Regions from separate parts of the Nocardia sp. NPDC004573 genome, predicted to be linked through region 1. Evidence: riboswitches for the same ligand, from Rfam matches in the RefSeq annotation. Region 1 holds a riboswitch; each other region holds the start of a gene.
The links. Region 1 has a riboswitch for S-adenosylmethionine ahead of ACWEKR_RS21720 (aminotransferase class V-fold PLP-dependent enzyme). Riboswitches for the same ligand answer to the same signal wherever they lie in the genome.
Positions count from the first base shown of each region.

Region 2: another riboswitch for S-adenosylmethionine. It lies ahead of ACWEKR_RS11675 (rhodanese-like domain-containing protein); the one in region 1 lies ahead of ACWEKR_RS21720 (aminotransferase class V-fold PLP-dependent enzyme).
Region 3: another riboswitch for S-adenosylmethionine. It lies ahead of metX (homoserine O-acetyltransferase MetX); the one in region 1 lies ahead of ACWEKR_RS21720 (aminotransferase class V-fold PLP-dependent enzyme).
Region 4: another riboswitch for S-adenosylmethionine. It lies ahead of ACWEKR_RS15035 (hypothetical protein); the one in region 1 lies ahead of ACWEKR_RS21720 (aminotransferase class V-fold PLP-dependent enzyme).

Region 1 is NZ_JBSGDA010000014.1:45,630-52,950, reverse strand. Features, by position in the region: gene ACWEKR_RS21740 (crotonase/enoyl-CoA hydratase family protein) at 16-837, opposite strand; gene ACWEKR_RS21735 (2-oxo-4-hydroxy-4-carboxy-5-ureidoimidazoline decarboxylase) at 1,031-1,351, shown strand; gene ACWEKR_RS21730 (YbaK/EbsC family protein) at 1,406-1,882, shown strand; gene ACWEKR_RS21725 (flavin reductase) at 2,010-2,561, shown strand; gene ACWEKR_RS21720 (aminotransferase class V-fold PLP-dependent enzyme) at 2,574-3,893, opposite strand; SAM riboswitch class IV at 3,941-4,054, opposite strand; gene ACWEKR_RS21715 (Pls/PosA family non-ribosomal peptide synthetase) at 4,728-7,321, shown strand, end outside.
Region 2 is NZ_JBSGDA010000006.1:43,017-50,337, forward strand. Features, by position in the region: gene ACWEKR_RS11660 (amidohydrolase family protein) at 1-402, opposite strand, end outside; gene ACWEKR_RS11665 (FAD-dependent oxidoreductase) at 487-1,872, opposite strand; gene ACWEKR_RS11670 (Rv0361 family membrane protein) at 2,252-2,692, shown strand; SAM riboswitch class IV at 2,756-2,872, shown strand; gene ACWEKR_RS11675 (rhodanese-like domain-containing protein) at 2,887-3,303, shown strand; gene ACWEKR_RS11680 (O-succinylhomoserine sulfhydrylase) at 3,300-4,514, shown strand; gene ACWEKR_RS11685 (serine/threonine-protein kinase) at 4,536-6,056, opposite strand; gene ACWEKR_RS11690 (RpiB/LacA/LacB family sugar-phosphate isomerase) at 6,165-6,617, opposite strand; gene ACWEKR_RS11695 (type 1 glutamine amidotransferase family protein) at 6,707-7,321, shown strand, end outside.
Region 3 is NZ_JBSGDA010000009.1:214,623-221,943, forward strand. Features, by position in the region: gene ACWEKR_RS17230 (hypothetical protein) at 1-123, shown strand, start outside; gene ACWEKR_RS17235 (NAD(P)-dependent oxidoreductase) at 130-1,032, opposite strand; gene ACWEKR_RS17240 (DUF3017 domain-containing protein) at 1,317-1,619, shown strand; gene ACWEKR_RS17245 (nitroreductase family protein) at 1,658-2,305, opposite strand; gene ACWEKR_RS17250 (winged helix-turn-helix transcriptional regulator) at 2,375-2,752, shown strand; gene metX (homoserine O-acetyltransferase MetX) at 2,826-3,983, opposite strand; SAM riboswitch class IV at 4,168-4,278, opposite strand; gene ACWEKR_RS17260 (TetR/AcrR family transcriptional regulator) at 4,330-5,043, opposite strand; gene ACWEKR_RS17265 (MFS transporter) at 5,169-6,668, shown strand; gene ACWEKR_RS17270 (NADP-dependent isocitrate dehydrogenase) at 7,020-7,321, shown strand, end outside.
Region 4 is NZ_JBSGDA010000008.1:44,157-51,477, forward strand. Features, by position in the region: gene ACWEKR_RS15010 (phytoene desaturase family protein) at 1-427, shown strand, start outside; gene ACWEKR_RS15015 (carotenoid biosynthesis protein) at 424-1,284, shown strand; gene ACWEKR_RS15020 (LppM family (lipo)protein) at 1,365-2,147, shown strand; gene ACWEKR_RS15025 (glycosyltransferase) at 2,182-3,348, shown strand; gene ACWEKR_RS15030 (hypothetical protein) at 3,374-4,081, opposite strand; SAM riboswitch class I at 4,467-4,560, shown strand; gene ACWEKR_RS15035 (hypothetical protein) at 4,587-4,856, shown strand; gene ACWEKR_RS15040 (ABC transporter substrate-binding protein) at 4,920-6,539, shown strand; gene ACWEKR_RS15045 (ABC transporter permease) at 6,542-7,321, shown strand, end outside.

The DNA of each region.
Region 1 (7,321 bases):
GGCGCACCGCCGGTGTCACTGGCCGCGGAATTCGGGCGTGCGCTTCTCGAAGACGGCCTTGATCGCCTCGGTGAGGTCCTCCGAGGGCAGGAACGCGGCGTTCCACGCGGAGACGTAGCGCAGTCCCGCGGCGATCTCGTCCTTGCGCCGCTGATCCAGCACGTCCTTGACGCCCTGTACCACCAACGGCGGGTTCGCGGCGATCTCGCGGGCGGTGGCGTGCGCCGCGTCCAGCGCCGTTTCCTGGTCCGGGAGGACGTCGTTGACCAAGCCGATCTTCTCCGCGCGAGCGGCATCGATGTCCTTGCCCGTGTAAGCGAGCTCACGCAGGTGTCCCTCGCCGATGATGCCGGGCAGCCGGTGCAGCGAGCCCACGTCGGCGACGATCGCGACCTTGGCCTCCCGCAGGCTGAACTTGGCCTCCGCGCTGGCGTAGCGGATGTCGGCCGCCGCGATGAGGTCCAGTCCGCCGCCGATGCACCAGCCGGACACCGCCGCGATCACCGGCTTGCGGCAGTCCGCCACGGCCGTGATCGAGGCCTGCATCTTGCGCACCTCGGTGAGGAAGTCGGTGCGCGGCGCGGCCAGGGCGCGATCGGCCAGCAGCGGGCCGAACGTGCCGCTCATCGCGGGCAGGTCCAAGCCGTAGGAGAAATGCTTCCCCGACCCGGTCAGCACGATCGCCCGCACCTCGGGATCGGCGTCCAGCTGCTGGAAGACCTCCGGCAGCTCGCGCCAGAAGTCGGGACCCATCGCGTTGCCCTTGCCGGGCCCGATCAACGTCACCTGCGCGACGTGATCCTTGGTTTCGACGGTGAAAGCCTGCCAATCTGTCATTTGTACAGCGTATCGAGACAGATCCTCGCCCGTGTCCCGACCCGGTGACCTGCGTGGCTTCCGGACTCACCGGCAAAATCGCCTAGCGTGTAAATCCTGTGCAAATTCGCCTGCGGTGCGCTGGTTGCCTGCCACGGCGACGGCGGATCATTGTCCCATCGGCAGACCTCAGTCATCGGGTTCGGAGAAGCTCATGCTGATGCACCGGGGAATCGGCCTGGACCGGTTCAACCAATTGCCGCGCGGTCGCGCGATTCACGCACTGTACGAATGCTGCTGCAATGTCACGTGGGCGGAGCGATTGGCCGACGCCCGCCCCTATCCGGATCACGACGCGCTGCTGACCATGGCGGACGTCGAATTGCTCGCACTGTCCCAGCGCGATCTCGAGCGGGCCTTCGAAGCCGTTGCGCACGAACCGGTCTCCGCGCGCGTGGTGACGGAACTCGCGCGCATCACCCGTGCGCGGATCGCCGGAATGCTCGGGCCGCCCGAGGGCTACCCGGAATACTGAACGGACCGCGCGACTCGCCCGGCATACCGCCCGCACTCGCTCTACCCTGGTGAGATGCGCAGGTCGTCATTGCCACCGGTCGCCTGCCGGGTCGCGGATACCCTCATCTCCCGAGGTCATCACGGTCTCATCGTCGCCAAGCCGGAGCCGACGCATACCGCCGCGGACGCCGCGCGAGCGCTCGGCGTCGATGTGGGGGCGATCACGAAATCCCTGGTGTTCCTGCTCGACGACGACCCGGTGCTCCTGCTGGTCTCGGGGGCGCATCAGGTCGACTTGGCGAAGACCGGCGCGCGCCTGGAGGGCACACTGACCCGCGCCTCCGCCGACATGGTGCGCCGAGCGACCGGCCAGCCGATCGGCGGTGTCGCACCGGTCGGCCACCCGACCAATCTGCCTACCTGGGTGGACAACGCGCTGGCGCGCCACCGGGAGCTCTGGGCCGCGGGCGGGCATCCGAACACCATCTTCCGCACCTCGTTTCCGGAGTTGCTGCGAATCACGGCGGGGCTGCCCATCGACGTCGACTGACTCGCGCGAATCACGTCGGGCGCGTACCCCGCTGCCGGTGCCCGCGAGTCGCCGGTCCGGCGTTGTGCCGACGGTCGGGCAACGTATGCCGCCACTCGCCGACCGGGGTGGGGCGTAGTTTCGTGGTGTGACCGACGCACCACGACCCGAGACGGATCTGCGGGTCCCCGATGATCTGAGCGGCATCACCGCGGAGCAATATCGCGCCTCCATGCGCCACTACCCGGCCGGCGTCACCGTCGTCACGTTGACTTCGCCACGGGGGCCGGTCGGCTTCACCGCGACCTCCTTCGCCTCGCTGTCGCTGGACCCGCCGCTGGTGTCGTTCAACATCGCGCACACCTCCTCCAGCTTGTCCGCCATGCTGGACGCCGCGTCCGTCGTGATCCACTTCCTCGGCGAACACCAGCAGCACCTGGCCCACCGGTTCTCCCGGACCGCCGAGGAGCGTTTCACCGACCGCAGCCTGTGGACGACACTCGACACGGGCGAACCGGTCCTGCACGGCACTCCCATCTGGCTGCGCGCCACCGTGCACCAGTTGATCCCCATCGGCGACCACACCTTCGTCGTCGGCTTGGTCACCCGAGTCCACGACAACACCGATGAGAAGCCCGCCGCCGCGCCACTGCTGTACTACAACGGGCGCTACTACCGGCCGACCGCCCTCGGCGACTGACCCCGGGCGTCCTCAGCCGACGAGGCAGGGAGCCGCGCCGGTGGGGGCGGTGGAGGTGAAGGGACGCGTTTCCGGGGTGGGGTTCCAGACGCCGTTCTCGGCGGCGTAATCCCAGGCGGGGCCCGTGCGCGCCAGGGTGGCGATCGCCTCGATCAGGCGGTCCACGTCGGCGGACGTGGTGCCGAGGCCGATGCTGGCGCGCAGCGCGCCGTCCAAGCCGAGGCGGGTGAGCAGGGGGTGGGCGCAGAAACGCCCGTCGCGGACGCCGATGCCGTGTTCGGCGGAGAGATAGGCGGCGACGTGGCCGGGAGCGAAGTCGTCGAGGGTGAACGCGACGATGCCGACGGAGTCGAGGCTGTCGATCCAGATGCGCAACAATCGGACGCCGGGAATCGCGGCCAAGCCGTCGCGGAGGCGGTCGGCGAGCCGGTGTTCCTGCGCGACAAGGGTTTCGGCGGCGATGGCACAGAGCGCATCACAGGCGGCGGCCAGCGCGGCGGCGCCGAGCACGTTCGGCGATCCGGCTTCGTGCCGCTGCGGCGCCTGCGCCCATTCGGCCTCGTCGGTGCGCACCTCGCGGACCGCGCCGCCGCCCGCCAGATAGGGCCGCGCCGCGTCGAGCCAATCCCGCTTGCCCACCAGCACACCCGCGCCGAACGGCGCGTAGAGCTTGTGCCCGGAGAACGCCAGATAGTCGATCCCGGTGTCGCGCAGACTGATCCGCCGATGCGGCGCCAGCTGAGCCGCGTCCACGAGGATCCGGGCGCCGCACTGGTGCGCGATGGTGGCCAGCCGCTCCAGCGGCAGCACCTCGCCGGTCACGTTCGACGCACCGGTCACCGCGAGCAATGCGGCGGGCCTGCTGCACAGTTCGGCGACCAGCCTGCCGATGGTCTCCTCGACCGTGTCGGCGGCCTGCACCACGCGCCTGCCTCGCCTGGTCCAGGGCAGGAAGTTGGCGTGGTGCTCGATGTCGAGCACCACCGTGTCGCCGGGGACGCAGGACGCGAGCAGGTTCAGCGAGTCGGTGGTGTTGCGGGTGAAGACCACCACCTGATCGTCGGCGGCGTCGAGAAAGCGGGAGACCGACCCGCGGGCGGCCTCGTAGCACTCGGTGGAGATCCGGGAGGCGTATCCCGCGCCGCGGTGCACGCTGGCGTAGAACGGCAGCAGCTGCTGCACCCGGTCGGTGACCTGGGCCAATGCCGGCGCGCTTGCCGCGTAGTCGAAGTTGGCGTAGGTGGCGGTTCCGCCCTGCACCAAGGGCACGCGCAGTTCGTCACCGGAGACTCGGGCGAGTGCGGCGCAGGTGTTGTCGACAGCAGTAGTCATCACGTGAATCCCGTCGGCTAGAGGACCCGCGATCGAATGATTCATCGAGTCCGCGCTTGCCGCGCCCGGTCGGGCGGCGGCCGGGTCGTCACCCGGAGCACCCCACCGCGGAGGGGGGTTGCCGGCCAGCAAGCCGGGGCTTCGCGCTGGCACTCATGACCTGACCCGAGAGTGGCAGACGCGCCCCGGCACTGTCAACCACATTGGACCCCGAGTCCGCACGAGCACCGCGTGGAGATAACCACCGCGCGCGAGCCATTACAAGCACCCCCACGATGACACGCGAGCCGCGCCCGCCGCGGGATTCGTCGCGTCGCTCGGCAACCGGGGGCCGCGCGGACGGCATACTCCCGCGCGGTTCGCTCGGCGGTTACCGCGGGGCCGCTGCGACCCCGACGCGAGTGCGATTCCGCGCGGCGTGACTTCCTGGCGCCCTCGTCGGATCCGCTTGGGCCGACCGATCCGATCGGCGTCGGGCTGCTCGGACTCCCTCCGCGACCGGCTGAAACATACGTCGCCGCGAGCCCGGACACAGGGGGTAGTTCACGTCCGCTTCGATGAGCGGAATCACACTTTCGATTCAGCGATCTCCCGGCGAACCCGAAGGCGAACCCCCGACCAGCGAGTTGCCCTGCCGGAGCGGCAAATACCCGGCCCACCTGCAACAACGAGCACGCGACCGGCCGATCCGACGGCCAGTCCGGTGAACAACAAACGACGACAACCCCGGGTACCGTGGACAACTGGCCAACGCGGCGTTTGCCCTTTGGTAACCCAGATATGACACAACAACGGGAAGTGTGAGGCAAGTCGATGGGAGGTGCGCAGAGCACCATGCTCGAGACAGACGTCGACGCGCCGGCGCGCCCGTTGTCGCGCGGCGACCGCGCACCCGAACCGAGAACGCTCGTCGACATCCTGACCGCGACGGCGCTCGCCCATCCCGACGCCCCCGCCATCGATGACGGCGAGGTGGTGCTGTCCTATCTGGAGCTGGTCGTCGAGATCGAGAAGACCATGGCCCGTCTCGCCACGGCGGGCGTGCGACCGGGCGATCGGGTCGGCGTGCGCATGCCCTCGGGCACCCGCGGCCTCTACGTGACCATCCTCGCCGTCCTGTACTCCGGCGCCGCGTACGTGCCGGTCGACGCCGACGACCCGGACGAGCGCGCGCAGCTGGTCTTCGGCGAGGCGCAGGTCACCGCGATCGTGACCGCGGCGGGCATCCAGACCACGGCCGCGGGCATCCGCGCGGCCGAGCAACAGCGCGAGCAAACCTGGTCGGCACTGCCCAGCCCCGGCGACGACGCCTGGATCATCTTCACCTCCGGTTCCACCGGCACGCCGAAAGGCGTTGCCGTCACCCACCGCAACGCGGCCGCCTTCGTCGACGCCGAAGCCGACCTGTTCCTCCGCGATGCTCCGATCGGTCCCGGTGACCGGGTGCTCGCGGGGCTCTCGGTCGCGTTCGACGCGTCCTGCGAAGAGATGTGGCTGGCCTGGCGCAACGGCGCCTGCCTGGTGCCTGCCCCGCGCGAGTTGGTGCGCACCGGCGCGGATCTCGGTCCCTGGCTGGTGCGGCGGGAGATCAGCGTGGTCTCGACCGTCCCGACCCTGGCGGCGACCTGGCCGGTGGAGGCCCTGGAGGCGGTGCGCCTGCTCATCTTCGGCGGCGAGGCCGTACCGCCGGAACTCGCCGAGCGTCTGGCGAGCAGCGGCGATTCGGCGCGCGAGGTGTGGAACACCTACGGCCCCACCGAAGCCACGGTCGTCGCCTGCGCCGCACGGTTGGACGGCCGGTGGCCCATCCGGATCGGCCTGCCGCTCAACGGCTGGGACCTGGTCGTGGTGGACCAGGCGGGTAACCCGGTGGCCGAGGGTGAATCCGGGGAATTGGTCATCGGCGGCGCCGGTCTGGCGCGCTATCTCGACCCGGTCAAGGACGCCGAGAAATACGCGCCACTGGCCTCCGTCGGCTGGGAGCGCGCGTACCGCAGCGGCGACCTGGTGCGCAACGACAGCGCCGGCCTCGTTTTCCTCGGCCGCGCCGACGATCAGATCAAGCTGGGTGGGCGGCGCATCGAACTCGGCGAGATCGACAACGCCCTGCAGCATCTGCCCGGCGTCACGGGCGCGGCGGCGGCCATTCGAACCACCAAGGCGGGCAACAAGCTTCTGGTCGGCTATCTGACCGGGCCCGGCCCGGACTTCGATGCCAAGGCCGCGCGTGCCGTCCTCGCCGAGCGTCTTCCGGCGCCGCTGGTGCCCCGGCTCGCGGTCGTGGACGAGCTGCCCACCCGTACCTCCGGCAAGGTCGACCGGGACGCGCTGCCGTGGCCGCTGCCCAACGCCGCCGAGGACGACGACAACGAGCTGACCGGCACGGCCCTGTGGGTCGCCGGACTGTGGGACGCCATCCTCGGCGCGGAGGCGAGCGACCTCGACGCGGACTTCTTCGACCTGGGCGGCGGTTCCCTCGCGGCGGCGCAGCTGGTCACCGCGCTGCGCGAACGGTATCCGCAGATCGCCGTCGCCGACGTCTACGACCATCCCCGCCTCGGCGCGCTGGCCGACCTGCTGGAGCAGACCACGCCCGCGGTGGCGGTCGCCGAGCGCACGGTGCGGCCGACGCCGGTGCTCGCGCAAGCCGCGCAGGTGCTCGCCACCATCCCGCTCACCACACTCACCGGCCTGCAATGGCTGACCTGGCTGGCGATCGTCGGCAACATCGCCGCTTGGTCCGGCTCGCTGCCGTGGCTGCCGCAGCTGTCCTGGTGGTGGACACTGACCGCGTTCCTGCTGTTCATCTCACCGCCCGGCCGCATGGCGATCTGCGTGGCCGGCGCGCGACTGCTGCTGCGCGGCATCCGGCCGGGCCGCTATCCGCGCGGCGGTTCGATGCATCTGCGGCTGTGGGCGGCCGTCCGTCTCTCCGAGGCCAGCGGCGCCGAGAACCTGTCCGGAGCGCCGTGGATGGTGCCGTTCGCTCGCGCGCTCGGCGCGAAGATCGGCAAGGGCGTCGACCTGCACAGCCTTCCGCCGGTCACGGGGATGCTCGAGCTCGGCGACGGATGCAGCGTGGAACCCGAAGTCGACCTGTCCGGATACTGGATCGACGGCGACGTGGTGCATCTGGGCCCGATCACCGTCGGCCCCGGCGCGGTGGTCGGCTCGCGTTCGATTCTGCTGCCCGGCACGAAGATCGGCAGGAACGCCGAGGTGGCGCCCGGTTCGGCGGTGTCAGGCAAGGTGAAGGCCGAACAGGAATGGGCCGGTTCGCCCGCGGTGAAGGTCGGCAAGGCCCAGCACCGCTGGCCCGCGCACACGCCCGATCGAGCCCGGCACTGGGTCGCGATCTTCGGCGTCACGTCGATGGCGTTGGCCGCCATGCCCATTCTCGGCATCGGCGCCGGTGGCGCGTTCCTGGC
Region 2 (7,321 bases), on a different contig from region 1:
CGCCAGCATCGTGCCGTCGATGTAGACCTCGACGTGCCAGCCCGCCAGGTCGTACGCGCGCAGCGCCTGCAACGTCATCCCGGTGATGTCGGTAGCCGCCCGCTTGAGGTTGAACCGCAGCGCGCGGACACCGATGCGGTCGAGTTCGAGGATCTCCTCGTCGGTGGCGTCCAGGTCGAGCCGGGTGACGCCGACCCAGCCCGCGCCGAGCTCGGTGAGCGCGGCCTTCAGGTAGCTCTGGTCCGTTCCCTGGAACGACCCGCTGACCACCGCGCCGCCGGCGACGTCGTACCGCGACATGCGCTTGCGGTAATCGGCGATGGTGAACGGGTCGGGCAGGTAGCCCTCGTTCTCGGCCAGCGGAAACCGCGGGTCGAAGATGTGCAGGTGGGCATCGAACACTTGTACAGAATGCCTCAGGGTCGAATTTTCCGCTGCCACACCGGGGGTGTGGCGATGGCAGCGGAATCTGGCGCCGCGGTGTGATCAGACCTTGTGCGGTTCGCTCGCGCGCAGCATGTCCTCGCGCTCGACGACCTTGACGCGCTCGCGGCCCTCGGGTTCGCCGAGGGAGCGCTCGTGCGCGTCGAGGCGGTACCAGCCGGCCCAGGTGGTGAACGGGATGCCCTTGCTTTCCAGGAACTCGGTGACGGCCTCGGGTTCGGGCCGTTCGGCCGGGGTGAAGCCCGGAGCGTCGTCCAGCAGGCAGGCGATGGTCTCGTTGGCGTCGCCCTTGGTGTGGCCGATCAGGCCGACCGGGCCGCGCTTGATCCAGCCGGTGACGTAGGTGGCGGGCAGGTAGCGGGCGGCGCCGTCGGCGTTCTCGTCGGCGAGCACGCGGCCCGCCTCGTTGGGCACGGTGCCCGCCTGGTCGTCGAACGGCAGGTTGGTCAGGTTCTGCGACAGGTAACCGACGGCGCGGTACACCGCCTGCACATCCCAGTCCTTGAACACGCCGGTGCCCTTGACGTTGCCGGTGCCGTCGAGCTGGGTGCGCTCGGTGCGCAGTCCGACGACCTTGCCGTTCTCGCCGAGCACCTCGGCGGGGGACTCGAAGAAGTGCAGGAACAGCTTGTGCGGCCGGTCGCCGGCGTCGCGGATGGCCCACTGCTCGAGGGTGTTGGCGACCATGTCGACCTGCTTGGAATGGCGGCGCGCGGCCTCGGAGCCCTCGTCGTAGTCGATGTCCTCGGGATCGACGATGACCTCGATGGTGGGCGAGTGGTCCAGTTCGCGCAGTTCCAGCGGGGTGAACTTGGCCTGCGCGGGGCCACGGCGGCCGAAGACGTGGACCTCGACGGCCTTGTTCGCCTTCAGACCCTTGTAGACGTTCGGCGGGATCTCCGTGGGCAGCAGTTCGTCGCCGGTCTTCGCCAGCACGCGCGCCACGTCGAGGGCGACGTTGCCGACGCCGAGCACGGCGACCTTCTCCGCGTCCAGCGGCCAGGTGCGGGGGACGTCGGGGTGGCCGTCGTACCAGGAGACGAAGTCGGCGGCGCCGAAGGAGCCGTCCAGATCGATGCCGGGGATGGGCAGGGCGCGGTCGGCGTTGGCGCCGGTGGAGAAGATCACCGCGTCGTAGAACGCCCGCAGGTCGTCGAGGGTGATGTCGGTGCCGTAGTCGATGTTGCCGAGCAGGCGCACCTGCGGCTTGTCCAGCACCTTGTGCAAGGCGGTGATGATGCCCTTGATGCGCGGGTGGTCGGGCGCGACGCCGTAGCGGATCAGCCCGAACGGGGCGGGCATGCGCTCGAACAGGTCGATGCTCACCTCGGCGTCCGACTTCATCAACGCGTCGGCGGCGTAGATCCCGGCCGGTCCGGCGCCCACGATCGCGATGCGGAGCGGGCGGGCTGCACTCTGTTCGGTCATCTCTTTACGCGCACCTTTATGGTCGAAACAATTAAGGACGTCAGGCTTAGCTTAGGCTAAGTTGACGCACCGGCTCTCTCGCACCCGTCCGGTGCGGACGCCGGCGATGCCGGCTCGTAGCTGCACGGTGCTCCGTTCGCCGCGGCGAAGAGCTGCCGATTCGCTATGACAGCAGGCCGCCGTCCCGCGATTCTATCGGGATGGTCGATGCCCTCCCGCGTCGGTGCGTGAACTCGGCAGATGCCATCGAAAGCCACGATCGTGGCTTACCCGCTCGGGTGCGACCTATCGCGGCCGACGCGATCTGCCCGCCCTGCCGCCGCGGTGGCAGCCAGGGGCCGCGCGCTGGATACCGGCGCCGACCAGGGATCATCGAGTCATGACCGAACAGCAGCCGGAGGACGAGATCGTCCGCGTCGATCAGACCGACAAGCGCTCGGTGGTCCCGTTCGTGGCGGCCGCGGTGGTGGCGGCCATCGTGCTGATCGCGATCGTGCTCGGCGGTGTGCTGTCGCCCGCTGAGAAAAATGTCACACAGTCCGACCGCATCGCGGCGGCCGTACGCAACTTCGTCGACGGCGCCAACCGCAGCGACGCCGTGCCGCCGCCCGGCACCGCGTGCCGGGATTTCGACGCGAGCCGCTCGCCGCTGGCGGGCCAGGACGGCACCGGAAAGCCGGTCGAGATCACGAAAATCGACAACCCCATGGTGGACGGCGACCGCGGGAAGGCGACCGTGACCACGACGGTGGGCGGCCGGGAGGCGACGTCGACCTGGAATCTCACCAGGTCGGGCGGCAAGTGGCTGGTCTGCACCTGAGCGCTCGCACGGTCCCGGCCACCGTTTGACAGGGTGACCCGGGTCGGTGCAATCTCAGTCGAAGGTCATGAGAACCAGTGTCAAGCCCCGGCATTGCTGGTCGGCAACCCTCCTCCGCGGTGGGGTGCTCCGGGTGACGACCTGGCGGCGCCTCGGTCCCGGGCGCGGCAAGTGCGGATTCGCAGGAGGTGCACATGAGTTATGCCGGTGACATCACTCCGCAGCAGGCGTGGGAACTGCTGCGCGACAATCCCGAAGCCGTCCTGGTGGACGTGCGGACGGAAGCGGAATGGAAATTCGTCGGCGTTCCCGACACGAGCTCGATCGACCGGCCGACCGTACTGATCGAATGGGTCGATTCCACCGGTGCGCGCAACGAGGCGTTCGTCGAGCAGTTGAAGCAGGCGCTCGACGGTCACGACCCCGACGCTCCCGTCGTCTTCCTCTGTCGCTCCGGTCAGCGTTCCGTGGGCGCGGCGATCACCGCCACCTCGGCGGGTTACCGCACCTCCTACAACGTGCTCGAGGGCTTCGAGGGTCCGCTGGACGAATTCGGGCATCGCGGCGGCGCGGGCTGGCGTGCCCTCGGACTGCCCTGGCGGCAGTCGTGATCACCGGCGGCGCGTTCGACAAGCCGCTGCCCGACGGCGTCGGTCCCGCGACGCTCGGCGTGCGCGGCGGGCTGCGGCGCTCCGGTTTCGAGGAGACCGCCGAGGCGCTCTATCTGACCTCCGGCTTCGTCTACGAGAGCGCCGAGGCCGCCGAGGCCGCGTTCACCGGCGAGGTCGAACACTTCGTCTACTCCCGCTACGGCAACCCGACGGTGGCCATGTTCGAGGAGCGGATGCGCCTGCTCGACGGCGCCGAGGCGTGCTTCGCGACCGCCAGCGGCATGTCCGCGGTGTTCACCGCGCTGGGCGCGTTGCTGGGCGCGGGCGACCGGCTCGTCGCCGCGCGCAGCCTGTTCGGTTCGTGCTTCGTGGTGTGCAACGAGATCCTGCCGCGCTGGGGCGTGGAGACCGTCTTCGTCGACGGCGAGGACCTCGAACAGTGGGAACAGGCGCTGTCGGTGCCCACCCAGGCGGTGTTCTTCGAGACGCCCGCAAACCCGATGCAGACCTTGGTCGACGTGCGCCGGGTGACCGAGCTGGCGCACGCGGCGGGCGCGAAAGTCGTGCTGGACAACGTGTTCGCCACTCCTCTGCTGCAACGCGGCTTCGAGTTCGGCGCCGACGTGGTGGTCTACTCGGGCACCAAGCACATCGACGGCCAGGGGCGGGTGCTCGGCGGCGCGATCCTCGGCGCCGCGGACTACATCGACGGCCCGGTGAAAACGCTGATGCGCCACACCGGTCCGGCGCTGAGCCCGTTCAACGCGTGGACGCTGCTCAAGGGCCTGGAGACGATGCCGCTGCGGGTCCGCCATTCGACCGAGTCCGCCTTGCGCATCGCCCGCTTCCTGGAGAGCAACCCGGCCGTGAACTGGGTGCGCTACCCGTTCCTGGAATCACATCCGCAGCACGCTCTGGCCACCGGCCAGATGAGCGGGGGCGGCACCGTGGTCACCTTCGAATTGAACGCGCCCGAAGACCAGGCGAAGAAGCGTGCTTTCGAGGTGCTCAACCGGCTGCGCATCGTCGACATCTCCAACAACCTCGGTGACGCCAAGTCCCTGATCACGCATCCCGCCACCACGACACACCGCGCCATGGGCCCCGAAGGCCGGGCCACCATCGGCCTGACCGACGGCGTCGTGCGCATCTCGGTGGGTCTCGAAGACGTCGAAGACCTGCTCGACGACCTCGATCACGCCCTTTCCTGACCCGAACGTCGCACGGACCGGTCAGCGGACCGGCAGGGTGACGCCGGGCGACGACGGGGCGCCGTGCAGGACCACGTGGCTTGCCGCCTCGTCTTTCTTGTCGTTCTTCTTGCCGTTCTTGTTCTTGTTTCCCGGCAGGTCGAAGGCCAGCCGGATCGTGCCGACGCGGCCGGGAGCGATTCGCGCGAAATCATCGCCGGACGGATTGAGTTCGGCGGTGCCCGCCGCGTCGGGCGGAACGGAGCGGCCGCCGGTGGTGACCAACCGTTGATCCGAGATGACCAGGGTTTGTTCCTGGTCGGACACGTTGGTGACGGTCAGCGTCACGGTGGTGCGGGAACCATTCGCGGTCGCCGCACCGGTCACCGCGAAAGCGAAATTCCCGTCGCGCGCGGCGGGCACCGAATCGGCGGGTTGCCCGCCGGTCGAGGGCAGCGACGGGTCGGTCGGCGTGGTGGCTTCGGGCGTCGTCGGACCGGCGACGGGTGCGGACCCGATGTCGATGCCGCCGCTCAGCAGCCACAGCGCCCCTGCGGCGACGAGCACCGCCCCTGCGGCGAGAGGTATCCATCGGCTCTTATGCCGGCGATCGCGCGGCCCCGGCGCCGGTGACCAGTCCCCGGGCGTCGGCTGTGCCGAGGTGTCGGCGGGCATGATCCGGGTCGCCGGTAGGCCGTTCGCTGTCGGGGAGCGCACGGCAGGCGGACTCGCAGGCACGTGCGCGGACCGGTTCAGGGCCGCCGACGCCGCCGCGGCGAAATCACCCGCGCTGTCGTAACGTGCGTCCGGCTCTTTCGCCATACCCCGGGCGATGACGTCGTCGAGCGCGGCCGGGACACCGCCGACGGCCCGCGAGGCGCGCGGTGGTCCGCTCATCAGGTGTGCGCGCATCTGCTGCGCGGGGTCGCCCGCGCCATAGGGCGGTTGTCCGGTGAGCGCTTCGTACAGGACGCAGGCCAGTGAGTAGACATCGGAACGCGCATCGGCCGTGCCGGTGAATCGCTCCGGCGCCATGTACCCCAGCGTGCCCACCACCAGTCCGGTCGCGGTGAGCGCGGTGCCGTCGGCGGCGCGGGCGATGCCGAAGTCGATCAGGTACACGAAACCGCTGGTGTGCAGGAGTATGTTGCCCGGCTTCACATCGCGGTGCACGAGTCCGGCCGCATGTGCGGCATCCAGCGCCTCGGCGGCCTGGGCGATGACGTCGACGGCCCGGTTCGGTGGAAGGGGGCCGGACTTCAATCGGGTGCCGAGGTCGATGCCGTCGATGTAGGCCATCTCCAAGTACAGATGACCGTCCACCTCGCCGAACGCGTGAATGGGCACGATGTGCGGGTTGCGCGCCCGGGCACCCGCTCGCGCTTCCCGCTCGAACCGCTGCCGGTAGAGCGAATCGGCGGTGAACGCCGCCGACAGCACCTTGAGGGCAACGGCACGGCCGTCGTGGTCGTGGGCCAACCACACCTCACCCATGCCGCCACGACCCAGCAAGCGTTCCAGGGAATAGTTCCCGAACGCGCCACCGGCGCTCTGCGCGGACATGTCTCGACCGTATCGCCTGGGTCGCGTCGCGAGTGTTGGCGGGCGGTCGTCGCTCACCGGAGGTCGGCGGTGCCGCCGGGTGCCGGGCGAAGACGGCAGTGTCCGTCGTCAGGCATCGGCGGTGCGTTCGATGTCGGCGAGATGGGCGATGTTGGCCTGGTCGTCGGGGGACGAACTCGGGTCGGTGGTGAACCAGGCGTCGAGGATCTCGCGGAGTTCGGCGCTGGAGGTGGAGCGCAGGCTCAGGGCGAGGACGTTCGCGTCGTTCCAGGTGCGGGCGCCCGCCGCGGTCGAGGCGTCGGCGCAGAGGGCGGCGCGGACGCCGGCGACCTTGTTGGCCGCGATCGAGGCGCCCGTGCCGGTCCAGCAGCAGACGACGGCTTGGTCGGCGTGCCCGGAAGCGACGTCGCGGGCCGCCGCCTCGCTGGCCCACGCCCAGTCGTCGCGCTCCTCGTCGGACAGCGCCCCGTGCGGCACGATCTCGTGCCCGCGCTTGCCGAGTTCATCGACCAGTTCCGCGGCTACCCCCACCCGCTCGTCCGCCGCCACCGAAATCCGCATGCCCCCAGCGTAGTTGCCGGTCCGTCGTGTCGGTTCGCCTTCGGCTGCGGGTATTGACAGTATACTGTCAAATATGACAGCATACTGTCATGGCAACGAAGACAGTGCACATGGCCGTTTACGACACGCTCGCCGACTGGGAGGTGGGCGCGGCCACCGCGCACATCAACAAGCCGAGCTGGCATCGAGAGCCGGGAACGTGGCGGGTCCGGACGGTCGGTCCGACCGCGGAGCCGATCACCACGATGGGTGGGCTGCGCATCGTGCCGGACGTCGTGCTCGCCGACCTCACGCCCGCGGACAGCGCGATGCTGATCCTGCCGGGCGCGCAGACCTGGGAAGGACCGGAGCTGGATCCGTTCGCGCGCAAGGCGTGCGAATTCGTGGGCGCGGGCGTTCCGGTCGCCGCGATCTGCGGCGCGACGTTCGGGCTGGCCAAGGCGGGTCTGCTCGACACTCGCAAGCACACCAGCAACGTCGCGGAATTCCTCGTCTACAGCGGATATTCGGGCGCGGACCACTACGTCGAGGCGCCCGCGGTCACCGACGGTGACGTGATCACCGCCGGCGCGAGCGCGCCGTTCGAATTCGCGCGCGAGGTGCTCGGCAGGCTGGGCGTGTACGAGCCGCACGTGCTGGACGGCTGGTATCGATTGTTCGCGCACGCGGATCCGGCAGGCTGGGCCGTGCTCGCGGAGTACGAC
Region 3 (7,321 bases), on a different contig from region 1:
GCGTATACCGGAGCGAAGTACGTGGAATACCTGACCGACGAGCGCTTTCGGGATCATCCGTGGGACGGAACGCAGTCCCGCGAAGCCGAGTTGGCGATATGGACCGTCACGGCCAAGGGATGAATCCTCTCAGATTTCCCGGGTATCGACCCGCCGACGGTCGGGTGCGAGGAGCTGGACCAGCGCTGTGATGCTCTGCTCGCCCAGGCCCTCGGCTACCGCTCGGTGCAGCAGGTCGTGTATCGGGGCATGCCAGGACATATCGACGCCCGACTCCGCGGCGAGTCGCTCGTCGTCGCCGATCGCGTTGTGGAACAGCGCGATCGACGAGCCGAGCCGGGTGTAGTCCTCGCTGTCGATCTCCTCGGCCATGACCGGCAGCAGTGACTCGATCATCTGTAGCCATTTGATCGAATACGGCACCATTGTGCGTGCTGTCAGACCGCGCGCGGACAGTATCGCTGCGCCTTCGAAGAATCCGAGCAGTGTGGGCAGAAGTGTTGCGCCGACCGCAGATTCGTAGAGAGCGGCCAGGTCCGGTTCGGCACCCAGATGGACGAGTTCACCACCGAGCACTCGCAGTGTTTCCTTGTGCTCGTCGAAGATGTCCGGTTCGCCGCCGAAGTACAGCAGTGTGTCCGGCTTCCCGACGGCCGCAGGTACGTTCTTGATCGCGCCACCGAGGAAACGCGCTCCTCGGCCGGCGGCCCACCGCGCGAAGTCTCGCGCGTCGGCCGGGGTGCCGCTGTTGAGAGTGATCAGCGTTCGCCCGTTCAGCTCGGTGTCGGCAGCGGTCAAAGTGTCGCGGGTCGCTTGAAACGTGGTCAGGCAGGTGATTATCAGCGGGCTGGCGGTGATGGCATCGGCGACGGCGAGCTGTTGACGCGCGCCCACGGCCACCAGCGCAGACGCTCGCTGCGGGCTGCGATTCCACACGGTGGTCGAATATCCCGCCGCGAGAAGAGCCTCTGCGAGGGCGTAACCCATCGAACCCGTGCCGAGCACGGTCACCGCGGTTGTCCGATCGTTCATGCGACTCCCCTCGCGCGCTGTGCCCGTAGGGCTCACGGCTTCCTGACCACGACCGAGTGTTTGCTCAGCCCGCGACGACGACAAGTACGCACTTTCGACACCAGTTCCGCACGTTCAGGTAAGCGCCCAGGTGGCCGGGAGTGGAACCCGGCCCAAGTGACCGGAGTCACCATCGGCCGTCGCCATCGAGGCGGTCGCCATGGGCGCGACAGCCAAGCTCGCGGAACCTCCGGCGGACCGGACGCGGGCAGGTCTGCAAGAATCGGGGCGTGACCGATGCCGACATGCCTGTCGCCAGGCGACGCAGTCCGGGGGCGGAGTTCTTGCGTTCCCATCTGCCGATGGTGGTTGTGACGCTGGTCATCGTGGTGGCGGTGGTTTTCGTCGCGTCCGATCGGTGGCGGCGCGGGGCGTTCTTCTTCGGGGGGGCGACGTTGCTGGCGGCGGCGTTCCGGCTGTGCCTGCCGACCGCGCGGGTGGGGCTGCTCGCGGTGCGCAGCAAGCCCTTCGACGTCGGCGCGCTGACCCTGCTCGGATCGAGCATCCTGTTTCTCGCGGCCACGATCAACACGCTCGGCGTCGGCTGAGGCGCGGGCGACCCGGCCGGGCCGGGCCGCCCTGGCGATCAGCGGGCAGCGGGATATCGCTCGGCGAAAACAGTTCGCGCGCGCGGGCGGCGCCCGGGGTGGGGCGGGACGGTGTCGCTGTAGCCGATGGTGACCAGCACCGCGATGGCGAGATCGTCGCGGTCGCCGATGCCGATGGCTTGTTTCACGAGCGTGGGGTCCCAGCCGTTCATCGGTGCCGAGGCCAATCCGAGACCGGTGGCGGCGAGCATCGCGTAGGTGGCGGCGATCATCGCGTTCTTGACGGCGTTCTCCCGTAGCAGCCCGTGCCGCTCCAAGGTCAGGTACTCGGCGCGCGCGTCGAACATAGCGGTGAACTCGGCGTTCCACGCGCCGTTGCGGCCGGCCAGTTCGGCGATGTCGGCGTTGGCCGCTCGCCAGGCGGCGGCATCGGCGACGAAGACCAGCACCACCGGCGCCTCTGTGGGTTGCGGCTGACCGAACGCCGCCTCCGACAGCGCGGCGCGGCCGGATTCACTCGTCACCACCACGATCGACCGGTCTTGCATGTTCCATGCGCTCGGCGCTTGCATCGCCAGCTCGAGCAACTCCTCGATCAGCTCGGGTGCCACCGGATCGGAGCGGTAGTGGCGCACCGTGCGACGCCCGCGGATCGCGTCGGCCACCGAAAGTGTTTGCGTTTCCATATTTCTAACTATCGGAGAGTCACACTCTCTTAGGAAGAAGGCACTAATCGGTGCGCTACACTCCAATAGGTGTCCACCTATGTCGAAAGCTCCGGCCTGCCCGCCGACGTGTACTCCGCGAAGTGCCCGACGCGGGAGATTCTCGACCACATCGCGGGCAAGTGGACGGTGCTCATCATCGACGCGCTCGCCGACGGCACCCTGCGCTACACCGATCTGCGCCACCGCATCGATGGGATCTCCCAGAAGATGTTGACGCAGACGTTGCGGCAACTCGAGAACGACGGATTCGTCACTCGCACAGTGCATCCCACCATCCCGCCGCGGGTGGACTACACGCTCACCGAACTCGGCCACAGTCTGCGCACGCCGATCGCCGCGCTGCGGGAATGGATCGAAACCAACATCAACCTGATCGAATCCGCGCGGCGGCGCGCGGCGCTCTGAGCGCAAGGCGACGCGGACAGCGCCCGGAACGCCGCCGGGCACTGTGCGGCGATCGACGGCCGGGCCGAACCGCTCAGCGTTCGGGCCGCACCACGGCGCGCGCCAGGCGCATGGTCTCGGTCAGCAGCTTCGACACCGCCGCCGCCTCGGTGAGGAATCCGTCGTGCCCGTCGCGCGAGTGCACGACGTCCAGCCCGTCGCAGCCGGGCAGCAGATCGGCGAGTTCCTGCTGGGTCCGCAGCGGGTACAGCCGGTCGGAGTCGACGCCGCCGACCACGCACGGCACCGGCGTCGCCGCGAGCGCCGCCTCGATGCCGCCCCGGCCGCGACCGACGTCGTGACGGTTCATCGCCTCGGTCAGCAGGACGTAGGTGGCGGGATCGAAACGCTTGCACAGCTTTTCGGCCTGATGGTCGAGGTAGCTCTGCACGGCGTAGCGGCCGCCGTGCCACGGGTCCTCGTCGTCCTGAGGCTTGTTCTCGAACCGGTGATCCAGCTCGAATTCGGTGCGGTAGGTCAGGTGCGCGATCCGGCGGGCCAGGGCCATGCCCGTCGTCGGGGCGCGGCCGGTGCCGTGATAGTCGCCGCCCTGCCAGTCCGGATCGGCCTTGATCGCCGCGATCTGGGTGGTCTGGGTGCCGATCTGGTCGGCGGTGGCGCGGGCGCCGACCGCGAGCACCAGTGCCGCGGCGACCCGCTCCGGCGCCCCCACCATCCACTCGAGCACCCGCATGCCGCCCATCGACCCGCCGACGACGGCGGCGAGCCGCTCGATGCCGAGCAGGTCGAACAGAGCCGCCTCGGCGGTCACCTGATCGCGGATGGAGATCTCGGGAAACCTCGCGCCCCAGGGCTTTCCGTCCGGGGCGAGGCTGGAGGGCCCGGTGCTGCCCTTGCAGCCGCCGAGCACGTTGGTCGCGATCACACACCATTCGTCGGTGTCCAGCGGCGCGCCCGGCCCGACCATGCCGTCCCACCAGCCGGGCATCGGGTGCACGTCGTCGGGCTTGCCGACGACATGGGAATCGCCGGTCAGCGCGTGTTCGACCAGTACCACGTTGTCCAGGCCGGGCGAGAGTTCACCCCAGCGCTGCACCGCCAAGTGGACGTCCGGGATGACCGCGCCGTTCTCCAGACGCACGTCCCCGATGGCGATGGTGCCGAGCCGCCCATCCGGAGGGGGCAGGGCGACGCCGGAGGTTCGTGCGTTCGCTTCGGTACCCACGGTCACGTCGCCGCCGTCGCTGAACCTGCGTGCGCATCCGCAATGTCCACGCTGCGGAAAGACCACTGCGCGGGCTCGGCCCCGGGCGCGGTGAATTCACTCATGGTTTGCTCCCAAGCAGGTGTTCGCCGGTACAGCAGGGGTTAGCGGTGTGTGGGTGACGAACAACAACACATGCCGGCGACCTCCTGTTACGCGCTTGCTCCCGGCTCTCGGGAGCCAGGTCATCACCCGGAGCACCCCACCGCGGCTGGAGGGTTGCCGACCAGCGAGCCGGGGCTTGGCGCTGGTACTCATGACCTGCCCGGCATCATAACCGGCGGCGGTCAGCGCCCGAAATCCTCCGTCGAACTCACCGGTCCGCGGCGCCCGGCGCCCCGCAGCAGGCGCGGACGAACTCATCGTAGGTCTCGGTGAACGCGGCGCGGCCCGCCCTGGCCGCGGCTGAAAGGTCCTCGTCCAGGAATGTGTCGTCCGAGCATTCCATGCCGATGTGGCCGATGAGTTGCCAGGTGCCGACGATGAGCCGCACGGGACGCGCGTCGGGTGTGGTGCCGAGACGCTCGGCGACCACCGCCGCGATCGCGGTGTTCTTGTCGTCGGCGTGTTCCATGCTGCGCGCGCTGACCGACGGGCTGCTGCGCAGGATGCGCTGTATCTGCTGGAACTGGCGGAACGACAGCGGATCGGCGTCGCCCGCCGCGGCGGCTCGATCGACCACGTGCAGGAACGCCGTGCGCAACGCCTCGAGTTCGTTGCCCGTGCGGGGCAGCTCGCGCAGCGTCTCGGCGATGGTACGGCCGAAGTCCTTTACCGGGCCGAGGACGATGTCCTCCTTGTTGTCGAAGTAGCGATTGATCGTGCGCGGTGAGACGTCCGCCACGTGGGCGATCTGCTCGATCGTGGTCGCGTCGAAGCCCTGCGTATCGCACAGATCCAAGGCGGCCGCGATGATGCGCAACCTCGTCTGCTGCTTCTTGCGTTCGCGCAGCCCTGTGGTCGGTGGGGCGCCCGCGGCGCGGGCGGCCGCTGCGCTCGCGCCCATCGGCGCCGATGACTCGAGCATGTGCCCATGCTAACGCAACCTGCTGCTTTTCTGTCCTTAACGGTCAAATGTCGTAATGCGACATTTTTCTCTTGACGACAAATGTCGCTCGATGACAGGATAGCTCGGACGACGAGGACGAGGAGATGACCGTGACGGAAACGGCAACGGCGGTGCCCGCGCCGCAAAAAGCGGCCGGTTCGGCGCGCTGGCTCGCGCTGGCAGTGATCGCATTGGCCCAGCTCATGGTGGTGCTGGACGCCACCATCGTGACCATCTCGCTGCCGTTCGCGCAGCGTGATCTCGACATCAGCGACGGCAACCGGCAATGGATGCTCACCGCCTACACGCTGATCTTCGGCGGCTTGCTGCTGCTGGGCGGCAGGCTGGCCGACTACCTCGGCAGGCGCCGGATCTTCATCATCGGCCTGATCGGTTTCGCGGGCGCTTCGGCGCTGGCCGGCCTCGCGCAGAACGGCGCGGAACTGTTCGCCGGGCGCGCGCTGCAAGGCGCGTTCGCCGCGCTGCTCGCCCCGGCGGCGCTGTCGCTGCTGTCGGTGACCTTCACCGAACCGGGTGAGCGGGCCACCGCGTTCGGCGTGTTCGCGGGCATCTCCGCGGGTGGCGCGGCGCTCGGCCTGATCGCGGGCGGCGCACTCACCGAATACGCGTCGTGGCGCTGGTGCCTGCTGGTCAACACCCCGATCGCGCTCATCGCGCTGTTCGGCGCGCTGGCCTGGGTCGCCAAGGACGTGCCCGCGCCGCGTAGTGGGGGATACGACGTGCCCGGTGCCGTCACGGTGACGCTCGGCCTGATCGCCATCGTGTACGGCTTCAGCCGCGCCGCTGACGACGGCTGGCTGGCAGGCAGCACCCTGGCGCTGCTCGTCGCCGGGCTGGTCCTGCTCGCCGCCTTCGTCGCGATCGAACGGCGCTCGTCGAACCCGCTGCTGCCGCTGCACATTCCGGGTGAGATCAACCGGGGCGGCGCCTTCCTCGCCGCGCTGCTCATCCCGATCGCGATGTTCGCGATGTTCCTGTTCCTGAGCTACTACTTCCAGATCACGCTGGGCTACTCCGCGCTGAAGGCGGGCTTCGCGTTCCTGCCCTTCCCTGCGGGCATCGCGATCTCTGCCGGTGTCACCAGTGCCTTGCTCCCGAAGCTCGGCCCGCGGCCGCTGATGCTGGCCGGCGCCGTGCTCGGCGTCATCGGCCTGCTGCTGCTGGCCCAGCTCGGCTACGGCGACAGCTTCCTCGCCGGGGTGCTGCCGGCTCAGGTGCTCATCGCGCTCGGCATGGGTCCGCTGTTCGTCGGGATGCAGACGGTCGCGCTGCACCAGGTGGAGGAAGAGGACTCCGGCGTCGCCTCCGCGTTGCTGAACGCGGCGCAGCAGGTCGGCGGTGCGGTCGGGACGGCGCTGCTGACCACGATCTCGGTGCAGGTCGCCAAGTCCTTCGCGCAGGAGAACCCCGGCATCGACAACCTGGCCGCGCGGGCCGCGATCCACAGCTACGACGTCGCCTTCTATGTGGGCGCCGGGTTCTTCCTCGCGGCCATCCCGATCATCGCCCTGATGATCCGGGACCGGCCGGAGAACCTCATCGAGGGTTCCGAGGAGGGGGCCCGGATCCCGGTCGCGGTCTGATCCACCGCCCGAGAGGTCCGCGCAACGTCACGATGTTGCGCGGGCCTCGTCGTGTGCCAGGCGGTTGCCGGGCTTGGAAGGAAGGCGGATCATGGCGGCGACGGCGGTTGCGGGGATGCGTCCGGGAGTCGTCGCCGACCTACCAATCGGTAACAAAGGTGGCGCAGCTCACTCCGGGGGCTGCCCGTGCGGTGAGGACTCGGGCAGCAGTACGCTTGTCTTGTTTGCACCACACGTCTCGCCGACAACGCGGGACATATACGTTGTCTGTTGGAACAGCTGGGGTCCGCTCACAAGCGTGTTCGCCTGGCCGTGCAATGAGGGCACCATCCTAGGAGGACACGAAGATCCATGTCCAAGATCAAGGTTGAAGGCACCGTCGTAGAACTCGACGGCGACGAGATGACCCGGATTATCTGGCAGTTCATCAAGGACAAGCTGATCCACCCGTATCTCGATGTGAACCTGGAGTACTACGACCTCGGCATCGAGTACCGGGACAAGACAGACGACCAGGTCACCGTCGACGCCGCCGAAGCCATCAAGCGGCACGGCGTCGGTGTGAAGTGCGCCACCATCACCCCGGACGAGGCGCGGGTCAAGGAATTCGGCCTCAAGAAGATGTGGCGCTCGCCCAACGGCACCATCCGCAA
Region 4 (7,321 bases), on a different contig from region 1:
GCCCGGCGCGCATCAGGTGTCGCTGTGGGCGCAGTGGCACCCCTACCGCCTGTCCTCCGGCGCCGAGTGGGCCGATCTCGCGCAGCGCGAAGGCGAGCGGATCATCGCCGAAGTCGACTCGTACGCGCCCGGTTTCGCGGACACGGTGACGCACACCCACGTGCAGACGCCGGTGGCGCTGGAGCGCGAACTCGGACTCATCGGCGGCAACGTCATGCACGTGGAGATGTCGCTGGACCAGATGATGCTGTGGCGCCCGCTGCCCGAGCTGGCGGGCCAGCGGGTGCCCGGCGCGCGGGGGCTGTATCTGACCGGCGCGTCCACCCACCCCGGCGGCGGCGTCTCCGGCGCGAGCGGCCGCACGGCCGCCGCTCTCGCGCTGCGCGATCTGCACCGGCGCGGCCTGTCGCGATGGCTGCGCCGATGACGGGTCCGGGTGACCCGCCGCCCGCCGCCACGAATCGGGCGGCATCCGGCCGGTCGGCGGACTCCCGGTCCCCGTATCGCTCGGCGGCCTTCTTCCTACCGCTGGTCCTCGTCGTCCTGACGGTTGCCGCGCAGATCGGATATCCGCTGGCCACGGGTAGCGCGCGGGACCGCGTCACCGTGGCGGTCGTGGTGCTCTCCGCCGCCGCCGCGCTGGCGCACGCGACCGCGACCAGGGGCTTGCGCTACGCCGTCGGCTTCCTGGTCATCGTCTCCGGCATCGGGCTCACGGCGGAGGTGATCGGCACCGCGACCGGCGTTCCGTTCGGCTGTTACCAGTACGCGGCCGACCGGCTCGGCCCCGCATTGCTCGAGGTGCCGCTGCTCGTCCCGCTGGCCTGGACCGGCGGGATGTATCCGGTGTGGGTGGTGGCGGGGATGGTGTCGCGCCGCACGGCCGCACGGGTCGTGGCGACGGCGGCGGGCGCGGTGGGCTGGGACCTGTTCCTCGATCCGCAGATGGTGGCCGACGGACAGTGGACCTGGTGCGACACCAGCTCCGGACTACCCGGACTGGAGTGGATACCGGTGACGAACTACCTGGGCTGGTTCGCCGTCGCGCTGCTGATGGGCGGATTGCTCGCGATCTGGGAGCGGGCCGCGCCGGATCCCGCGCCGGCGCGCAGCCGCGCTGTCGCGCTCACCGTCCCGGTGGCCTTGTTCCTGTGGACCTGGATCGGATCCGCGCTGGCCCACGCGGTGTTCCTGGACCTTCCGTCGTCCGCCGGGTACGGCTTCGCCGGCATGGCTCTGCTGGGCGTCCCCCTGCTGGTCGTCCTGGCTCGCGCGCGCCGCTGACCGGGCCCGCATAGCCGCGTGGGGCACGCCGACGCGCGCTGCGACTGGCGCGTTTCATTACCGGCGGTTGGCCTGGCACGATGTCACCCGTGCAGCCGAGTCCCGTCACCACGAAATCCGATGCCACGGACCTCGCGCCGCGGCGGGCCCGACGCCGCCGCGCGCGCGTCGCTTCGGTCCTCCTGCTCGCGGCGATGCTGGTCCCGATGCTCGCAGGCTGCCTGCGGGTGCAGGTCTCAATGGGGGTCTCGTCCAACGACCGGGTGTCCGGACGGATCGTGGCCGCCGTGGTGCCCGCCGACCCCGGCGACAAGGGCCCGCAGCTGAAGGCCCCCGAAACGCTGGCGGCCAAGGTCCGGGTGGAGCAGTACGCCCAAGACGGATACGCAGGCAGCCAGGTCTTCTTCGAGGACTTGACCTTCGGGGAGGTGCAGCAGCTCGGGCAGCTGTCCGAGCAGACCCAGGGCATGTTCCAGTTGCAGTTCCAGCGCACCGGCGACCTGGTCAGCCTGAGCGGGCGGGTCGATCTGAAATCCGTGCCGCCGCACGGCTCGGACGTGCAGTTCACCGTCGCGTTCCCGGCCCGCGTGGCCAAGACCAACGGCAACCGCGAGGGTGACAATGTCGTCTCCTGGAAGCTGCCGTCGGGCGACGTCTCCAAGCTGCACGCCGAGGTCAGCTACGCCGACCCGAATACCCGCTCGTTCGCGGGCTGGGCGGGCATCGCGGGCGGGATCACGCTGGCGGTGGCCGCCATCGTCGCCGCGATGGCGTACATGGACCGCAACCCCGCCGCGCCCGGTGCGCCGGAAGTCGGCTTCTCGCCGAGCCGCTGGTGGCGCTCGGTGACCCAGAATCGCTGAGCGGCGGGTCGGTGTGCCGGGATAGCGTGACCCCATGGTGAGTGCCGACCTGCCGAAGACGTTGCGTGCGAACTCGATTCTGCCTGCCTGCGCGACCGCGGTGGCTGCGCTCGGCGCGGGGTTCGCGCTATACAACCGGCTCACCCTGCGGCGGTTGACGAACACTCCGACGACGGTGATCGAGCCGGTCACCGTCTGCGTTCCGGCGCGCAACGAAGCCGACCGGCTGCCCGATCTGATCGCCGATCTGCGCGCCCAGGTGGGCGTACCGCGCCTGGCGGTACGGATCCTCGATGACGCCTCCACCGACGGCACCGGTGCGGCCGCGGGCGCGGCCATCGATGACGACCCGCGCTTCACCCTGCTGCGCACCGAGTCCGATCCCGTCCCCGGCTGGACCGGGAAGGCCGCCGCCTGCGTACGTCTGGCCGAGGAGGTCTCGACACCGGTGCTGATCTTCTTGGACGCCGACGTGCGGCTGGCGCCGCAGGCGCTCGCGGCGGCGGTCGGCGCGCTGCGCGCGGGACGAGCCGCGCTGGTCTCCCCATGGCCGCTGCAAGTGGCCGCATCCGTGGCGGAGGCCGTCGTGCAGCCCCTGCTGTGCTGGTCGTGGGCCTCGACGTTGCCGGTGGCCGTGGCCGACCGGAGCCTGCGGCCCGCGACGGCGGTGGCCTGCGGTCAGTTCCTCGTGTTCGACAACGCCGCCTACCGCGCGGTGGGCGGTCACACGGCGGTGGCCGGGAGCGTCACCGAAGACCTCGACATCGCCCGTACGCTGCGGCGAGCCGGTCACTCCACCGCGCTGGCGACCGCGGGAGGGCTGGCGCGCACCAGGATGTATCGCGGTGCGGCCGAAGTGGACGCGGGCTACACCCGGTGGCTGTGGTCGGCCTACGACGGCACGATCGCGGGTGGAGCGGCGGTGGGACTCGTTGCGGCGCTTGCATATTGGTCGCCGCCCGTGGCGGCGATCGTCGGCCGGGGCGCGGTCCGCCGGATCGGCCTGATCGGCTGGCTCGCCGCCGTCGCCGGGCGACTGCTGGCCCGGTCGACCGAAACCGGCGGCCCCGTGAGCCGCGCGGATGTGGCGGCCGCCGTGGCACATCCGGTGTCGGTGGCGGCGTATCTGCTGCTGTGGGCGCGTTCGCATCGGGCCCGTCGCCGCGGCACGGCGCGCTGGAAAGGTCGCTCGCTGACCTGAGCGGCCGCGCCGCGGCCCGCGGAACTCACGGCACCGCGGTGATTCCGACCGTCGGCAAGAACATGCAGGACTTGGCGCCGTTGTGCACCGTGCCGAATACCGCGGCGAGAACGGTGCCCTTGCCGGTGTCCACCGGGACCGCGCGCACCCCACCCATCGGGAGGGACGCGACCAGGAAGTCCCGGATCGCCTGCTCGGCCGCGGGCCGCAGGTCCGCGGGAACGGCCGCGGGGATCATCGAGCGGGCGACCTCCGGCAGCGGCCCCATGGCCGCCGTGCCGCCGCGGCCGGTGCTCAGGTTGAGCCATGCCACCTGCATGCCCCCGGTGTTCGAGCCGTCCGGTCCGAGACCGTAGGGCACGAAGGTGAACATGGCCTGCCCCGCTTTGACGGCGCTGAGGTCTTGGCCGGGAATCTGCACGGTGTTCTTCGGCCAGGGCCCCGGGATGGCGCCCGCCACGGCAGGAGCCAGACCGGCCGTGGTGTTGTCGAGGCAGAATGCCGACGCGCTCGGATAGGCGAAGGGCTGGATACCGAGGGCGCGCAGCGCGTCGATCGCGGCTTGGTAGGCGCCGAACAGGTCACCGGGGGCGGCGACCGGCACGGAGTGTTCGGAGAACGCGGGAAGCGCGGCATCCGGAGCCGCGAACGCGGTGGCCGGGCCGGCGAGCGCGAAGACGATGGAACTGGTCGCGACAGCGGACAACTGGGTCAGACGGCGCAATATGGTCACGAAACCTCCTCATCGGCGGAACGATCGAGGGGCACAGTACTCCGGCAAACGCCTCCAACAGCCCGGATTTGGCATAGCAATTTCTTGGCGAGTCCTGTTTGCCCGGAACGAACTTCCGCGTGCCCGACCGGCGTTCCCCGGCGCTGGCGATAGTCGTATGCTGCATCGGGCCGCCGGATCCCGCCACCGCACGCTCGCCTCCGCGACGCGACCAGGCCCCACGCCGCCCGCGAGCGATCAGCGTATCCCTGGTTACTCCCAAGATCCGAGGCATCGGCGTCGGCAAGGTCTACGCTCACGCTGATTACTTCCCTTGTTCCGGCCTTCCCTTGCTGGGCATCATGATTCGGCTCGCCCCCGACATTCGTTGCCGAGGGTTCGGCGCCAACCATCCAGAGCGACCGAGAGACCTGGCTCGTCGACGTCGCAGCAACCCCCCGGTCACCGGGTGCGGGTGCTTCCGCCGGGATCGATGGAGGAACGAAGTGATCATCGAGGACCCGTCGTGAGCGCGTCCACGGCACCTGACGCCGCCCCCGAAACCCGCGCGCCCATGGAGCCGGACCAGGCCGCCGCCCCGTCCCCGCGTCCGCCCATTCCGGCACGACGCCCACACACCAAGAAGGGCAACGGGCTGATCACCGCCGTGCAGCACGCGCTGGCCCACGCCATCGAGCACGGCGCCTACCAGCAGGTGATCGACCGCTGGGGCCTGCGGAGCGAGACGGTCACCGAATCGCGGATCAACCCGCCCGGACTGCCGAAGAAGCGCTGAGCCGATGACACACCCCGCCCAGGGCGAGCCGTTCGCCCGCACCGAAGTATCTGGAGTTGCCCCGTGACCCGAACCCGTCACCGAATCGTCGCGCTGGCCTGCGCGCTCGCCGCGGCCACCACCGTGGCCGCCTGCGGCAGTGATTCGGCCGCGCCCGGCGGCGACGCGGGCCCGCCCCAGCCCGGCGGCACCCTGCGCTACGGCCTGTCCCAGGCGCCGACCTGCTCGGATCCCGCCCAGGCGGGCACCAACCAGACGCTGTACGTCACCCGGCAGATCGTGGACTCGCTGACCGACCAGGACCCGGCCACCGGCGAGCTGAAGCCGTGGCTGGCCCAGAGCTGGGAGGCGAGCCCCGACGCGAAGGTCTTCACCTTCCATCTCGTCGACGGCGTCACCTTCAGCGACGGCACGCCGCTCACCGCCGAATCAGTGCGCAACACCTTCGACTCGGTCGTGAAGCTCGGCTCGGGCAAGGCGCCGCTGGGCAGCAGCTACCTCACCGGCTACGTCGGCACCACGGCCGTGGACCGGCTCACCGTCCGGGTGGAGTTCAGCAAGCCCAACGCACCGTTCCTGCAGGCGTCCTCGACCGCCGCGCTCGGCATCCAGGCCGACGTGACCACGGCCGAGCCGGCCGAGCAGCGCTGCCTCGGCGACAACGTGGGCAGCGGACCGTTCACCTACGCGGCCTACCGCCAGGACGCTTCGGCGACGCTGGTCAAGCGCACCGGCTACCGCTGGGGTTCGGCGGTGTTCGCCCACCGCGGCGAGGCCTACCTGGACAAGATCGAGTTCACCGTGGTGCCCGAATCCGGGGTGCGCACCGGCAGCCTCGCTTCCGGGCAGCTGGACGCGATCAGCGACGCGCTGCCGCAGGACGCCCCGCAGATCGAGGCGGCGGGCGGCCGGGTGCTCAGCACCGCCAACCCGGGCGTGCCGTTCGGTCTGCAGCCGAACGTCACCCGCGGGCCGTTGCGCGATCCGGCGGTGCGCCAGGCGCTGCTGCCCGCGATCGATCGCAGGCAACTGGTGGACACCGTCCTCGGCCCGCAGTTCAAGCCCGCCACCAGCACGCTGGCCGGCACCACCCCCGGCTACACCGACCTCTCGGCACGCCTGGCCTACGACCCGGCGAAGGCGCGCACCATCCTCGACCAAGCCGGGTGGGTCCCCGGCGCGGACGGCATCCGGGCGAAGAACGGTGCGCGATTGTCGTTCTCGGTGCTGTTCAGCCAGGTGTTCGCGGGCAACCAGGCGATCCTCGAACTGGTGCAGCAGCAGCTGCGGCAGGTCGGCGTCGAGTTGAAGCTGGACCTGGTATCGGTGGCCGAGACCACGGCGCGGCAGAACAGCAAGGACTTCGACACCTCCTACGGCAACACCACCCGCGCCGACGGCGACATCCTGCGCACGTCCTTCGGCCTCGACGGCCGCAATCTCAACGCGCGCGGCCCCATCCCCTCGTTGGACGACGCGCTGAACGGCCAGGTCAGCACCACTGACACCGCGACACGCAACAGGCTCATCCGTACCGCGCAGGAACAGGTGCTCGACGCCGGACTGCAGATTCCGACCGTCGAGCTGTCCCAGGCGATCGGGGCGGGCGCGAACACGCGGGATCTGAAGTTCGAAGCCTCGGCGCGATTGCAGTTCTTCGACACCTGGCTGAGCGGACGCTAGCCATGGCACGCTATCTGGCCCTGCGGGCCTTGCAAGCGGTCTGGGTGCTGTGGGCGGCGTTCACGCTCTCGTTCGTGGTGCTCTACCTGCTGCCCGCCGACCCGGTCTCGATCGCGGCCGACGGCGGCGGCTCGGGCACACCGGTGGACAAGGCCGCCATCGCCGAGTTGCAGGCTCGCTACGGACTGGATCGGCCGCTGTGGGACCAGTATTGGACCGCGCTCGCGCACGCCGCGCGCGGCGATCTCGGACATTCCATCGCCACCGGGCAGCCGGTCACCGGCGCGATCGGCGACGCGCTGCCCGCCACCCTCGCACTGACCGGCGCGGCGCTGCTCTTCGCGGTCGCCGGAGGCGTGGCGCTGGCGGTCGCGGCCACCCAGACCCGGCGGCCGTGGCTGCGTAACGCCTTGGCCGCGCTGCCGTCGCTGGGCGTCGCGGTGCCGACCTTCTGGACGGGACTGCTCCTGCTGCAGGTGTTTTCGTTCCAGTTGCGGCTGGCGCCCGCGTTCGGCGGGCACGGGTTCGCCGGCACGGTGCTGCCCGCGCTCACCCTGGCCCTGCCGATCGGCGCGGTCATCGCGCAGGTGCTCACCGCCGGACTCGAAGCAACCTGGCGGCAGCCGTTCGTGGACGTGGCGCTGGCCAAGGGCGGATCGCGCTGGTGGGTGCAACGCACGCACGTGCTGCGGCCGGCCAGCGTGCCCGCGTTCACCATCGCGGGAGTCCTGGTCGGCAACATGCTCGCCGGATCGGTGGTGGTGGAGACGGTGTTCGCGCGC